2 regions of the Gracilibacillus sp. HCP3S3_G5_2 genome follow, and region 2 is predicted to be linked to the other one. Evidence: a T-box and tRNA genes for the amino acid it is inferred to sense, from the RefSeq annotation. Region 2 holds a T-box; the other holds one or more tRNA genes.

Region 1 (8,058 bases), on a different contig from region 2:
AGGAATTGGTGCAAATCCAGTTTCCCCAGCGTAATCATTAATGCTTTCAGCAACATAAACTGCATAGTCATAAACTTCTGGTTTTTCTTGTGCATTATTAACATTTAAGTAAGTGAATACTGGGCGAGTATAATCTGCATATGGACCTTCTTCTCCAATTGTATCAAGAGAAGGAACAACAGCACCATCTCCAAAGTCAATTCCAACTGCTTGTACTTGATCTTGATTGCTGTCATAGTAACCAAATCCAAAGAATCCAATTCCATTTACATCTTCAGAAATAAGTGTTACTAGCGTAGAATATTCTTGTTGTAAATCAATACCATCCACTAAGTCTTGTTCTTCTAGAATTACTTCATAGAAGAATTCATAAGTACCATGATTTTCGTTAGGTCCATAAGTCTGAATTTCTTCGTCTGGCCAGCTAGAGTCAATTTCAGACCATTTAGTTACATTTCCTAAGAAAATATCGTTAACTTGTTCTGCAGTAAGTTCTGTAGCCCAGTCATTTTCAGGGTTAACTACAATTGTTAATCCGTCTAGAGCTACTTTCATTTCCATTACGTCAATTCCAAGTTCATCCGCTTTTTCTTGTTCCTCATCTTTAATCGGACGAGAAGCATCATTGAAATCTGTACCATTTTCCGCTAAAAACTTTTCAAATCCTGCACTAGTACCTGCACGACTTACTTCAACAGATACGTTTGGTTGTTCGTTTACCATATACTCTTCTGCTAATTTAGCCATTAACGGATAAACCGTACCAGAACCATCGATGGCAACTGTTCCTTCCAATTCATCTGAAGCTTCTGTATTTTCTTCATCACCGGAAGTATCTTCTGTTTCTTCTGTTTCATTTGCGTTTGCTTCATCGTTCGTTTCTTCTGAATCACTTCCACATGCCGCTAATAGCCCAAACGTAAGTACAGCTATTAAAGCTAACAACATGATTTTGAACTTGCTCATTTTGTTTCCCCCTATATAAACCCTAAGATTTAGAAGCTTGTCATTTAAGCTTCTCTTACATCTTAACTCACAACTATTAATCTACTATTAAGGAATTGTAAAGACATTGTAAATTCGACAGGTTTATAGCAAATGGGACAGGAGCTAATTAGGCTTCATCGTCGTAAAAGTCTTTTTATATCAGTTTTTCTTGAGAGCGATACAGCTCTACTTCTCCTTTTTGCTCATAAAAAAAACGGAACTAGATTACTAGTTCCGCTTCACTCTTCGTCTTGCTCATCACTATTTGACTGTTCTTCGTCATCACTCTTATCTTTCAATTCATAGTAGGTTTCGATAATTCTTTTACTAATAGCATGATGTACTTGATGTCTACCATTACTTGTTCCATTTTCAGGAACAATAACAGCAAACGCTACTTCTGGATTTTCAGCAGGACTGTAACCTACCAATGATAAATTTTCCGTTTCCGCAACTTGAACTATTTCATCATTAATCACTTCATACTTAGGTCTCTGAGCAGTCCCAGTTTTTCCAGCCACTTCATAAGGGAAATTACCCCATTGACCAGCGGCGGTTCCATTCGTAAATACACTTCTAAAACCATCTTGTACTCGTTCAATATATTTATCGTCCATGTCAATCCGATTTATTGCCTCTGGATTAAAAGATTCAATAATTTTACCAGGTGCCCCGTCTCCAGTGCCTGGTTCTCTTATTTCTTTAACGAGACGTGGTTTCATTCTATAACCATTATTAGCAATAGTTGAAACATATTGGGCCAATTGTAAAGTCGTATACGTATCATATTGCCCAATAGATAAGTGAAGTAAGTTCCCCTGAGCAGGGTCAGAACCAGTTACCCCAGTTGCCTCGAATGGTAGATCTATCCCTGTTTTAACGCCCAAACCGAATTGACTGTAATAATTTCTCATAATGTCGAATCCTTCGTAGTCAAAATTATAAAGAGGCTCTTCATAACGATAAGTTGCACCAGCTATTGCAATCGCAATTTTCGCCATATAAACGTTGGAAGAGTCCTGAATAGCTTTTAAATCGGAAATGCTACTTCCTAAAAATCTGTGAGAACTAAATTGAGGTGTCGATTTTATCTTGATTGGTTGATCACTCATATGTGTTCCAATATCAATAACACCTTCCTGATATCCCGCTAAAACTGTAGCACCTTTAATTGCAGATCCAGGCTCATGAGAGTCATAAATGGTTCTATATGCCTGATTAAGATATTCGTCTTCGTCCTTATCGTAACGGATACCAGATAAGGCTAATATATCTCCAGTTCGCGGATCCATGACTACAGCCAACGCATCCTGAAGGTAACCAGTATTGTTAGCAGAGTTATTGATCGCTTTCCGAAGCTCTTCTTCCACTATTTTATCCACTTCTGACTGAAACTCCATGTCGACAGTCAGAATAAGGTCTTTTCCTCTTTGACCTTCCACTACAACATCAGCGTTAACGACGTTTCCATTCGAATCTGTTGTATATTGAATTTTTTCCTTTCTTCCTCTAAGAATATGCTCATACTGTTGTTCTAATCCACTCGTTCCGACACGATCATTCCACGTATAGCCATTTGATAAATAAAAATCACTATTCTCGCGCGGGATACCTTCATCAGACGAGGTTAAATTACCAAAGAAAGAACTTAGCGTGTCATCATACAGCCTTTCTCTGTCCCAATCAATTACAGCATCTATTCCTGGCAAATCATTTAAATTTTCCGCTACCAGTGCGTATTCCTCATCTGTTAAACCTTCATTTACTACAACATGAGGGGATAATTCATAAGCAGCATCCAACTCTTTCTTTATCGCGAGTACATTCATTAATTCTTGGGTCCATTCAATTTGATCCAAATGTGCTTCTGTTATGGCATCAAGCTCTGCTTGATACTCTTCTCCGGTATCAAGCTTTTCTCTTTCCTCTTCTGTTAACAGGTCAGGAACTTCATCTCTATTTACTAAGTACCAATATTCTTTCTTATCTCGTTCTCGAATTGCTTTTTCGAGTTCTTTTTCATCTTTTATAATAGTAATAAATTCCGCTAACTTCTCCGCTAATTCGAGACGTTCTTCAGCAGAATCACCATTTTTTGGTGGTGTATAAGTAATTGACTTAACTGCTTTATTATCCAGAATCAAATCATGATTACTATCATACATTTTTCCTCTTGGTACTGGTTTTTCAGAGGGAGTATTTTCTGTTTGATTAATCTGTCTTTGCGCTTCCTCTCCATTAAGTATTTGAACAACACCTAATTGTACAATTAGTAATGAGAAGATAAGAAAAACAGTAATAAATAATATATTTAAGCGAAAAGGCAATTGCGCCTTTTTCTTTTTTATTTTTTTCTTATTTTTAAAATTTGGATGTTGATTCACCCTTCATTCCCCCTAATGAAAACATCCCATTTATTATAACATGTCACAGATCGCTTTACTATCTATTTAATAGTATAAATAGAGGAATCTGTTTTTCGAACAAAATAATATGCAAAGAGGTTACCTCCACCAATAGTAAGCAAAAGAATCGGAATAATAATTTTCGCGTCCACAAGTAAAACACTGACAATAAAAATCAAGATCGCAGCAACTCTGCCAGAATTAACAAATAACTCCCTTATAATAATGTATTCTATCCTTAAATCTCCTGCACCTTTTGCTTTTCCAATAATATCATAAGTTAAAGATATGAATGGAACATTATAAATCGGATATGCGAACCCTACAATAATTCCATATGCAAGTAACATCCAATAGCTTGTCTGAAAAACAAACAGACTTACAGCAACATACAATAAAATCCCGCCAAGTAATATAGCATGTTTTCTGTATTCAATTTTTAGTAATTTCGTTACCATAAAATAACCAATAAAGGAACACAAAGAGACGGTTAAATTAAACCCACCCAATGCAAATTCACTATTAGTGGCAATATATACCCAAATGGCTACAATAAAAATAAACAGCCCTTCTCGCAACCCTTGAAAAATATGCGCATATAAAATATTACGCCAGTTTTGATTGGATTTTCTTTCCGATACAACCTCCTTCAATAAGAATTTCCCTGTTGCTTTCCTTTTCTTTAAAAAAAAGGAGCATATCACTGCAATCAAAAATAAAAAAAAGGAGATAAAGAAAATCAAACTATACCCTTGGAAATTATCAAGCCTTGTAATGATGTAACCGGCTGAAATCGGACCAATCATCCCGCCTAAGGATTGTAATGTACCTAAAATACCATTAAAAAAATCTCTTGTTTCAGGCTCTGTGACCTCGAAGGTTAATACATTAAAGGCTAACCAGTAAAATCCGTACCCTATTCCTAAGATGGCACCTAATAAATAAGGAAAACGTGTGGCATTATCTCCTGCCAACAGTACCGTCACATAAAAAACCGATAAAAAAATAACCCCTATTCGGATAATGATCGTTCGGTCTACTCTTTTTGCACATCTACCTGCAACAACAAACGAGATTGGCTGCAAAATATAAACAAATAAATTATAAATCGCAATGTCAATGTAGTTACCTGATTGTTTCCAGAGGAAAACATTGACAAATGTATTCGATAAAAAAGTTGCTAACGCATATAAACCACCAATTGTTAATAATAGCTTAAGGTCTTTACTATTTGGCATGATATTTTTGGAATTTTTCACCTTATCGCTCATTTTTTACACCTCACTACAATCTAACCTTTATTTTGATCTAGAAAGTAGGAGATATACATGTAAACAGCAAAGAAAAGTTATCATCAATTGATTGAAATAATTTAGGACGAGAAAGGGGCTTATTGGAAAATAAAAAAGGACTATAGAAGAAACTATAGCCCTTACTTTCATAGTTATTATTTAGCATCATTATATAAACTTGCTACTTTATCCCAATCCACTACATTCCAAAAAGCAGCAATGTAGTCAGGGCGTTTATTTTGATATTTAAGATAATACGCATGTTCCCATACGTCTAACCCTAAAATTGGTGTTTTACCTTCAGAAATAGGAGTATCCTGGTTAGGAGTGCTAGTGATTTCTAGGTTACCATTGTTTACTACTAGCCATGCCCAACCTGAACCAAATCGACCTGCACCTGCAGCAGCAAATTCTTCTTTAAACTTGTCAAAGCTTCCAAAAGTGGAATTAATTGCATCTGCTAATTCGCCTGTTGGCTCCCCACCACCGTTAGGTGAAAGCAATGTCCAAAACAAGCTGTGGTTAGCATGTCCGCCACCATTGTTTCTTACAGCAGTACGGATACTTTCAGGAACTGCATCAAGATTTGCCAAGATCTCTTCGATTGATTTGTTTGCTAAGTCATCATGACCTTCCAGTGCGTCATTTAATTTGGTTACATAAGTATTGTGATGTTTGGTGTGATGAATGTTCATTGTCTCCTTATCAATATGAGGCTCTAACGCATCATAAGCATAAGGTAAATCTGGTAATGTAAAGTTTGCCATGTTTCATTCCTCCTATTTATTTATTATAATAACCTCTCCACCACAAATAGTATCAAAATATAAAAATAAATTGCAAATATTTAGCATTTAAGAAAACCATTTATCCAAAAACAAAAAAACAAGCTTCCTATCAGCTTGTTGAAATGGTGGCTCGGGACGGAATCGAACCGCCGACACACGGATTTTCAGTCCGTTGCTCTACCGACTGAGCTACCGAGCCAAACGATATGTTGTTTTTTCTATGAACGATTATGTATGGCGGAGGAGGAGGGATTCGAACCCCCGCGGGCCGTGAAGCCCCTGGCGGTTTTCAAGACCGCTCCCTTCAGCCGGACTTGGGTACTCCTCCGCAATTAATATGGTGGACCCTGCAGGATTCGAACCTGCGACCGATCGGTTATGAGCCGATAGCTCTAACCAACTGAGCTAAGGGTCCACTTTATACATTATAAGGGGCGACCGGTGGGGATCGAACCCACGCATGTCGGAACCACAATCCGATGTGTTAACCACTTCACCACGATCGCCATTATTTATTTATTTATAGCGGCGGAGGGAATCGAACCCCCGACCTCACGGGTATGAACCGTACGCTCTAGCCAGCTGAGCTACACCGCCAAATGGCTCCACAGGTAGGATTCGAACCTACGACCGATCGGTTAACAGCCGATAGCTCTACCACTGAGCTACTGTGGAATGAAATTATGTAATCATTGAAGCGACATTTAATAATTTATCATAGCAGGATAGATTCGTCAATAGTTTTTTTGTTTTTTTCTAATATTTTTTTTAACTTTAATCAAAATATTGAGGAAGCAGCCGTGAAGACTACTTCCACCTTTAATCATTAGTGCTTTTGTCTTTCCTCTAATACTTCATCCGCTATATTTACAGCATGATCTCCAATTCGTTCAAGGTTACTAATGATATCAGCAAATACAATACCAGCAGCTCCGGTACATGCTCCTTCATTTAAACGGATAATATGTTTTTTACGATATTTTCTTTCCATTCTATCTATTTCATTTTCTTTTTGTACAACATTTAAGGCCGCTTCTCTATCCATGTTTTCTAGTGCTAATATTGCCTCTTTTACTGTACTAATGGTTAAATCAAACATTTCATTTAAATCAATCATACCTTGCTCTGTAATATCTACTTTATTAGAGATTTTGTAATTAACCAATTCAATAATATTTTCAAAATGATCTCCAATTCGTTCTATATCACGTACGGAATTAATTAATGCTGAATGGTTATTACGCTCTCCCTCGGAAAAATTAGTTCCCGATAATTCAACTAAATAAGAAGTAATTTCACGATCTAAATTATTCAATGCTCCTTCTATTTGTTGAGCCATCTCTGCATTCTTCTGACTGTTACTGTTTAAAAACATACTTGTCTCTTCAAGACCTTTGATTGCATATTTCCCCATGTGAATTACTTCTAACTTCGCTTGATCTAATGCCACAGACGGTGATTGTTCAATAAAAATCGGATCTAAGTGCTGTGGTTTATATTTTACAGTTGTGTCTTCACCTGGAATAAGCTTTGTTACTAGTAATGCCAATAACCCTATAAAAGGAAATTGAATTACTGTATTACTTAAGTTGAATATCCCGTGTGCAAAAGCAATGGTCATAGCTGGATTTAAATCTAACCATCCCTGAATATTACTGATAAACATCGTGTATAGTGGCAGTATACTAACTATAATAATCGTACCTATCAAGTTAAAGATAACATGTGTTAATGCTGCACGACGCGCTGCAATTGTTGCACCGATTGATGCGATGACCGCTGTTATCGTCGTACCAAGATTATCCCCGAATAAGACAGGTAATGCTGCTCTAAGCTCAATTGCACCTTCAGTCATAAGACTTTGTAATATTCCAATAGTTGCACTTGAACTTTGTACAAGCATCGTGAACACTGTACCAATTATAACACCGAGAATTGGCGTTTCAGACATACTTACTGTTAAGTCATGAAACATTTGGACATCTCTTAATGGTTTTAGACCAGATCCCATTAAATCAAGTCCAAAGAATAAAGAACCAAATCCAAAGATTGTTAAACCAATATTAGATAATTTATTATTTTTTAAGAAAAATAACATAAGTGCACCAACTGCAAGGATTGGTAAAGCATATTCTTGGATGTCGATTCCAATAATGAAGGCAGTCATCGTTGTTCCAATATTTGCTCCCATAATAACGCCGATAGACTGTCTTAATGTCATGAATCCTGCATTTACTAAGCCAACCGTTAGTACTGTTGTTCCTGTACTTGTTTGCAATAAAATGGTTACAAAAATACCTGCTAGTACACCCATAAATGGATTACTCGTTGTCTTGTCCAATATTTCCTGCAAACGGTCTCCGGCAGTTTTTTGAAGTCCTTCTCCCATATACTTGATACCTAGAAGAAATATCCCCAATCCACCGATAAACTCAAAAATCATAGCTTGTACATTTACATCCAACAGTGTTCATCCCTTCCCACAAAACTTAATCTTTCTTTAGTATGACCAATGTGCAAAAAGTATTGCCCTCTTAACAGTTTTTTTCTATTATTCATTATTTACGACAAAATTAGACAAATTCT
Region 2 (8,058 bases):
CGTTTACGCGTACTAAATTTTTTTCAAACCATGTTTTAATCTGTGATCTTGAATAGTCCTCTGTGATATTGACTAGAAGTTTATCTATTCGCATCCCTTGATCACTTACTTTTACTAAATAAGAAAACTCACTCATTTCTGGTTGCTCCTTCTTTTATTTCTTTCATCTAAAAGTGTATAGATAAAAATAAGAATAACTCCTACTACTAAAGCAGAATCAGCAATATTAAATATTGGATAATCATATGCCCCAATATACACATCAAAAAAATCGACTACTTCTTGACGGAACAAGCGATCTATAAAATTACCGATCGCGCCTCCTAGAACAAGAGCTAAAGCAAGTCTAAGCCATTTACTCTCCTTGCCGAACTTTTGAATATAGTAAATAATAAAGGCTACTACAATCAAAGTAATGATGTAAAAGAATGTCATCTGGCCTTGCAATATTCCCCATGCTGCACCTGAATTTCTGTGTGATGTTAAATAAAAAAAGGATTCAATAACTGTTATTCGTTCTCCAATTTCCATATTTGTTACTACAAGCCATTTTGTTAATTGGTCCACCATAATAACTGCTAATGCTACTGCATATACTCGCCACATATTCTACCTCCGGAAATTTCATTACAAACACTATCAATACTTTTAACATTATACCATTATCTATAGCATTGAAAAAGCAACTACCCTATGTAAAAGGATAGTTGCTTTTAAATCATTATTCTGCTAGTCCAGCATAGTTTTCCTTTACAACTGTTGCACAGCGTGTACATAACGTTGGATGATCTGGATCCTCCCCAACTGTATCTGAGATTACCCAGCAACGTTCACATGTTTCACCTTTATGTTTGGTAATTGTTAGTGTAACATGCTCAAACTTTTTACCATCTGTCAGTTCCTCAACAAGTTCAATATGAGAGACAATTAACAATTGATGCAAGTATGGTACTTCCGCTAATAATGTCGCCACCTTATCATCATTTGCTTTGATGGTAACAGAAGCTTCTAATGATTTACCAATTACTTTTTCTGCACGTGCTTCTTCTAATGCTTTTAGAATGTCATCACGTACTTCCATAAATAGGGACCATTTAGCAGCTAATTGTTCTTGGTCTTTGATTTCTTTTACTTCTGGCATATCTGTTAATTGCGGACTTTCCGTTTCAACATCTGGGATGTAACTCCATACCTCTTCCATTGTATGAGTTAAAATCGGTGTCAGCAATTTTACCAATGAAGTAATAATTTCATGATATACAGTTTGAATACTGCGTCTTCTATGATTATCTGCTGCTTCAATATAAAGGATATCTTTCGCAAAATCCAAATAGAAGGAGCTTAAGTCAATCGTACAAAAATGATGGATGGTTTGATATACCGTTGAAAAATCATATTCATCATATGCTTTACGTGACCTGTCAATTACTTGTTGCAGACGATATAACATGTAACGGTCGATTTCTTCCAAGTCTGCTTCTTCTACACGATTTGCTAGTGTGAAATCAGATAAATTACCAAGTAAGAAGCGGAACGTATTTCGAATTTTACGGTACCCTTCTGACGTTTGTTTAATAATCTCATCAGATATACGAACATCTGCCTGATAATCAACAGAAGCTACCCATAAGCGCAGAATATCTGCACCATATTGCTTCATGATTTTAGAAGGCACCACTACATTCCCTACTGATTTACTCATTTTACGACCTTGACCATCTAATGCGAAACCGTGACTGATTACTGTTTCATATGGAGCTTTACCTGTTACTGCGACAGCTGTTGAAATAGATGAGTTAAACCATCCACGATACTGATCTGAACCTTCTAAATAAATATCAGCAGGTCGTTGTAGCTCTTCTCTTCCTTCCAATACGCCTTCATGAGAGCTACCAGAGTCAAACCATACGTCCATGATGTCCATTTCTTTCGTGAATTTTCCATTTGGACTGTGTTCAGATGAGAAGCCTTCCGGTAGTAAATCTTTCGTATCCCACTCAAACCAGATATTAGATCCATGCTCTTCAAATAATTTGGCTACATGGTTGATCGTTTCGTCATTAATGATTGGTGTTTTATCTTCACCGTAAAATACCGGAATTGGGACACCCCATGTACGTTGTCTGGAAATACACCAGTCTTCACGATCACGTACCATATTAAATAGGCGTGTTTCCCCCCATTTTGGCAACCAATTAATCCGATTAATTTCCGCTAAGATATCTTCACGGAAATCTTTAATAGAGGCAAACCATTGGTTGGTTGCACGGAAAATAGTTGGTTTTTTCGTACGCCAATCATGTGGATAAGAGTGTGTAATAAACTCTAGTTTTAACAACGCATTATTTTCTTCGAGTTTTTCGGTTACTTGTTTGTTAGCAGCATCATAGAATAAGCCTTCAAAACCTGGCGCTTCAGCGGTAAATACCCCTTTTTCATCTACTGGACACAGGACATCTAAACCATATTGCTTACCGACAATAAAGTCATCTTCACCATGCCCAGGTGCAGTATGAACAAGTCCCGTACCACTTTCAGTAGTAACGTGCTCACCTAAAATAATTAATGATTCACGATCATAGAACGGGTGCTGTGCGACTAATCTTTCTGCTTCTTTCCCCTTAAATGTTTGAACAACTTCTGCTTCTTGCCACTCAAGTGTTTCTTTTACATCATTTAGCATATCATGTGCCACAATATATTTTTCATCAGATACTTTGACCACCGCATATTCAAGATCAGGATGGACAGAGATTGCCATGTTTGCTGGAAGTGTCCACGGTGTCGTTGTCCAAATAACGAATTTTTCATCACCGTCCAATAAACCTTTACCGTCTTTCACATCAAATGCTACATAAATAGAGGCAGAGCGTTTATCCTGATATTCAATTTCAGCTTCTGCTAGGGCAGACTCTGATGAAGGGGACCAATAAACAGGCTTTAAACCTTTATAAATGTACCCTTTCTTGGCCATTTCTCCAAACACTTTAATTTGTGCTGCTTCGTACGATTTGTTTAAAGTAATATATGGATTATCCCAGTCTCCTCTGACACCTAATTGTTTAAATTGATTACGTTGATTATCAATTTGTTTTAAAGCATACTCCGCACATTTTTGTCTAAATTCAGCAATCGTCATTTTTTTGCGGTTCACTTTCTTCTTAGCAAGTGCTTGCTCGATTGGTAGACCGTGTGTATCCCATCCTGGCACATATGGTGCATGGAAGCCTGACATCGATTTATACTTAACAATAAAATCTTTTAGTACTTTGTTAAGTGCATGCCCCATGTGGATATCACCATTGGCATATGGAGGTCCATCATGTAATACAAACAATGGTCTTCCCTCAGTCCTTTGTTGCACTTTTTCATATAGTTTTTCTTCATCCCATTTTTTTTGCATATCTGGTTCTTTGTTTGGTAAATTTCCACGCATCGGAAATTCCGTTTGTGGCATATTCAATGTTTGTTTATATTCCAATTTAAATCCTCCTTATATTCACACTAGTTCTGATTACAAATAGATAAAAACTATGACTAATCAACATTCACTATAGTGTAGCTTGCTTCCATTCTGCATTTTGATGAGAGCTACCATTTGCTTCGGCAGAATGCTCCGCTTTCACCCAAGGGCACAAGCGTAACATCTATTCAAGCAAAAATCGCTTTCGTAAATCAGTACACTACACTAAGCGAAGGGAAAATACGTAGACTCCTACAGGAACAGCACAGCCTCAGCCTCCTCGGAAAGGGAAGTATTGTCCCATAGCATTTGCAAGTACTCCTTTAAGAATGGAAGTAAGTAAGTCAAACTCCACAGTTTATGGATTTTGCAAACTTTTTTTGGGTGTCTGATCCTAAAAAAGAACTCCTCATCCCGGAAAGGGACGAGGAGTTCTCGCGGTACCACCCTTATAGATAACAAAAGTTATAGTGCTATCCACTCAGCTATTCGTAACGTGAATGACTCGATTACACTTACTATAGTTCAGTGTAACTACTCATGGGTGATCTTCTATTAAGGTTCTAAATTAGGCTTACACCATCCCTAACTCGCTTTTTTAGTACACTTAACATACTCTTCCCAATCATAGTATTTAATTATTTTATAAAAAGTTTGTAGTAAAAATTATATGTAAAATCTCTACTTCCGTCAAGATTTAATATTGATTGGCCTCTTCTTTTTCCAATTCTTCTTCATTTTCGATGTCCATATCAAATAATTGTTCCCAATCATTATTTTCCAGCAAATCAAGCTGTGCTTCTATTAACATTTTTAATCTTGTTCGGAATACTTTAGCCTGTTTTTTTAATTCTTCTACTTCTAATGCGATTGATCTTGATTTATGAAGTGCTTCATTAATAATACGGTCTGCATTTTTTTCTGCTTCTTTTATGATTAGTTTCGATTCTTTTCGAGCATTTTCTTTTACTTCTTCTGCGGTTTCTTGTGCAACTAATATCGATTTGTTTAAAGTGGTTTCAATGTTAGAGAAATGACTAAGCTTTTCATTTAAGTGATCCACTTGTTCTTTTAAATCCTTTTTCTCACGGATAACTGTTTCATAATCTTTAATAACTTGATCAAGAAATTCGTTTACATCATCTTCATCATAACCTCTAAATCCTCTGGCAAATTCCTTGTTATGAATATCGAGCGGTGTTAAAGGCACTTTGGCCACCTCCTATTGGATGTCATTCGTTATACAATATCTTATCATACTTTTTTGACAAATTACTAAAAAAATTTACAAAAATCTATAATAATTTTTCAAACTCGATTCTAATTTTATCTTTTTTTGTGCGACCTTGTAATGCAATAATTCGGGATCTGCCTTTTCCTCTAATCGATATTAAATCTTCTTCTTCCAGCTGAAAGGATGGTTGATCGATCGTTTGGAAATTGACTTTCACCAGTCCTTTTTTAATAACATTCAATGCTTGTTGCCTCGATATTTGATATATTTCCTTGATGATTACATCTAACCGTAATGACGCACAGGTAGCTATTCGTGACTGCCACTTATCTTGCGAAGGCAGACGTTCAGACATGGCGATGCTCTCAAAAGAAACGCCTGCCTTCTTAATCGACGTTACATTAGTAATCAGATATTTAGTTATATCTGATGCCACGAGAATTTGAATGATATCGTTTTTTATAACAATATCACCCATTTTTTTTCGCTTGATACCAGCTGATAAGAAGGCTCCCAGAACATCACGATGTTCAATGGAAACAAACTTTTGGGGGAATTTTGTTTGTAATAACTCTACTTCAAAGCTTGTCTCATTTATTTGTTCATAAAAAGGTGCTAAAACAGCACGCTTTCTTTCTGCAAATTCCCATCCACCGAAAAAGGACAATTGTAATTCTTCATTATTACCTATAATCATCTCCACAATTTTTTGTTCACGTGGATGAAGGAAATCACTTATCTTTCTCTCATAACGTGTGGTTACTTCATCACGCCATGATAATACTTGATCAATAAAAGGATATTCCTCTTTTCTGAAATGCTGATATAAATCCATATGACCACCTATATACTGAAGACAACAGTAAGAAGGTTAATGAATAAAAAATTTAATCCTCGCATTGCAAATTGCAATACAAAAATTGCCACAATAGGGGAAATATCAATCATACCACCAATCGGAGGAATAATTTTTCTGAACGGCTCTAAATATGGTTCTACAATAGAACCAAGCATTTGCCCGAATGATGATTCCCTAGCTCCCGGAAACCATGACATTAAAATATAAATAATAATCGCATATGTGTAAAAAGTCATCGCATAATATAAAATCTGATGTAACAATCCCATTTCATTCATTACCACCTTTGTTCTGGATCTGATTCTTCCATAATTTCTGTTATATTCCCTGAGATTTCAATGTTCTCTGGGGTACATAAAAAGGTTTGTGAACCTAGTTTTTTAATTTGACCAGATACAGCATAAACTGTTCCACTCAAAAAATCAATAATTTGTCTTGCCTGCTGTGTATCAACTCGTTGTAAGTTAATAACAACAGATCTTCGATTAACGATATGATCCGCAATATCCTGTACTTCATTAAATGATCTTGGTTCAAACAAAACCATTTTAGCACTTTTTTGAACCGACTTTAAACTTACAACATTAGGTTTTTCATCTTTCTTTTCACTTCGCCTCTGTGGTTGATAATCTTGTTCTACTTCCTCTTCGACAATTTCATATTCCTCATCTTCGATCCCAAAAAAATTACGGAATTTACCCTTCATACTCATCATTTATCACCCCTATCTTCATAAGGTCCTACAAGACTAGAACCAATACGGATATGAGTAGCACCTTCTTCGATCGCAATATGATAATCATTACTCATTCCCATTGATAAATATTGACACGGCGCATGATGCCAACCTTTTTCTTGGATATCATCTCTTAAGATGCGTAGAGAACGGAATACATCACGCAATATATTTTCATCATCAATATGTGGTGCCATTGTCATCAAACCGACTACTTTAATATTGGGATAGACTTCTAACATTTCTATAAAAGATGCTACTTCTTCTGGTTGTAGTCCATGCTTTGACTCTTCACCACTAACATTCACTTGAACAAAGCATTTAATAGGCTTGTCTGTTCGTTTATTAATTTCCTTCGCTAATGATTTTCGGTCTAATGAATGAATATAATCTATCTTATTAATAATGTCCTTCACTTTTCGAGATTGTAACGTACCGATAAAATGCCATATTGCTTGTTCGCCAATATGATCATGCTTTTCTATAAACCCTTCCATTCGATTCTCGCCTAAATGTAGGACACCAGAGTGAATCGTTTCGATTGCTCTTTCTATTGTAACATATTTCGTTACCCCAATAATGGTGATATCTTCAGGGGCTCGTCCGGCTTTGTTACATGCATGTTTAACATTTTTCTGTATTTGATTAAGATTTTCGGCTACTGTCATGCTCAAGCTCCTTCCACCATAGTTAAACTAACCCAATAAATCCCATCATTCTTCCGGTAGGATGATGGTCTCTTCTATGAGAGAAAAATGTTGAATGATGGGAGGTACAATAAGTTGATATATGTATATGATCAGGTGATATTCCTGCGTCTACTAATAATTGATAATTTAAATATTTTAAATCTAACTGGTATTGACCATTTGAGCCTTGATAAGAATCTGCATATTTTGCATCTATATGACGAATGACTTGATCATTAACTTGATAGCAGGCTTTACAGATACTAGGTCCAATAATCACTTCAATATCGTTTGTGACTGAGGACAGTTGTTTAAAGTGATTAACTGTTTCTTTAGCAATATTGGAGACAGTTCCTTTCCAACCTGCATGTGAAATGGCAACCGTACCCTTCTTTCTATCCGCAAAAAATAAGGGTACACAATCAGCAAATAAAGAGGTGCACAACACGTTTTTTTCCTTTGTGATTAGACCATCTGTTTGTGGGATAGCATCATCCCTTGTGAACGCTCCCTTACCACTATCTTTCGATTTCATGACTTTTACTTGATTACCATGAACTTGGTCAGCCATTACCCATTTATCCAGTGGAAAAGAGATAATGTCGGCTAATTGCTTTCGGTTTTGTAATACGTCAGTCGGATTATCCTCTACATGAAAACCTAGGTTATTACTATGGTATGGTGGTAAACTCACACCACCTTCCCGTGTTGTAAAACCAGCTATAATATTGGCGTCCTTCATCCATTCATTAATCCATAATATGCCTTTATCTTCGGACTGTACAAAGGGTTCTGTCATCATACCCCTCCTATTTACCTCATTTTATCATATTTTGAATGATCAATACAGTTCCATGTCGTTATTGCTGATATGAAGTCGAGGAATCTTCATTTTTTTGTACTTGAAGAGTAGGGTAATTTCCATTCTTTTTTACTAATATCACATCATGTCCTATTTTCATGACATGTTCCCATGGTATAAGAATCTCACGTGATTCACCAAAAACCCCAAATGTTTTTGTTTTTGTTGCTATGACTAAGTTTGTAATTCTACCCATATCAACATTTATTTCAATA

Evidence for each region. A T-box is a leader RNA that pairs with one kind of tRNA and senses whether it is charged. The one in region 2 lies ahead of ileS (isoleucine--tRNA ligase), so its partner is inferred to be a tRNA-Ile.
Region 1: it has a tRNA-Ile gene. The T-box ahead of ileS (isoleucine--tRNA ligase) is inferred to sense a tRNA for this amino acid. The anticodon was not compared.

Annotation. Positions count from the first base shown of each region.
Region 1 is NZ_JBQHXU010000003.1:52,794-60,851, forward strand. Features, by position in the region: gene ACTNEP_RS05255 (phosphate ABC transporter substrate-binding protein PstS family protein) at 1-966, opposite strand, end outside; gene ACTNEP_RS05260 (peptidoglycan D,D-transpeptidase FtsI family protein) at 1,227-3,371, opposite strand; gene ACTNEP_RS05265 (MFS transporter) at 3,434-4,663, opposite strand; gene sodA (superoxide dismutase SodA) at 4,840-5,451, opposite strand; tRNA gene ACTNEP_RS05275 (tRNA-Phe) at 5,596-5,671, opposite strand; tRNA gene ACTNEP_RS05280 (tRNA-Ser) at 5,708-5,800, opposite strand; tRNA gene ACTNEP_RS05285 (tRNA-Ile) at 5,811-5,887, opposite strand; tRNA gene ACTNEP_RS05290 (tRNA-His) at 5,906-5,978, opposite strand; tRNA gene ACTNEP_RS05295 (tRNA-Met) at 5,996-6,069, opposite strand; tRNA gene ACTNEP_RS05300 (tRNA-Asn) at 6,073-6,147, opposite strand; gene ACTNEP_RS05305 (Na/Pi cotransporter family protein) at 6,299-7,936, opposite strand.
Region 2 is NZ_JBQHXU010000002.1:160,651-168,708, forward strand. Features, by position in the region: gene ACTNEP_RS03200 (RluA family pseudouridine synthase) at 1-136, opposite strand, end outside; gene lspA (signal peptidase II) at 133-606, opposite strand; gene ileS (isoleucine--tRNA ligase) at 722-3,481, opposite strand; T-box leader at 3,881-4,101, opposite strand; gene ACTNEP_RS03215 (DivIVA domain-containing protein) at 4,161-4,673, opposite strand; gene ACTNEP_RS03220 (RNA-binding protein) at 4,759-5,532, opposite strand; gene ACTNEP_RS03225 (YggT family protein) at 5,541-5,825, opposite strand; gene ACTNEP_RS03230 (cell division protein SepF) at 5,834-6,268, opposite strand; gene ACTNEP_RS03235 (YggS family pyridoxal phosphate-dependent enzyme) at 6,268-6,960, opposite strand; gene pgeF (peptidoglycan editing factor PgeF) at 6,983-7,780, opposite strand; gene ACTNEP_RS03245 (YlmC/YmxH family sporulation protein) at 7,842-8,058, opposite strand, start outside.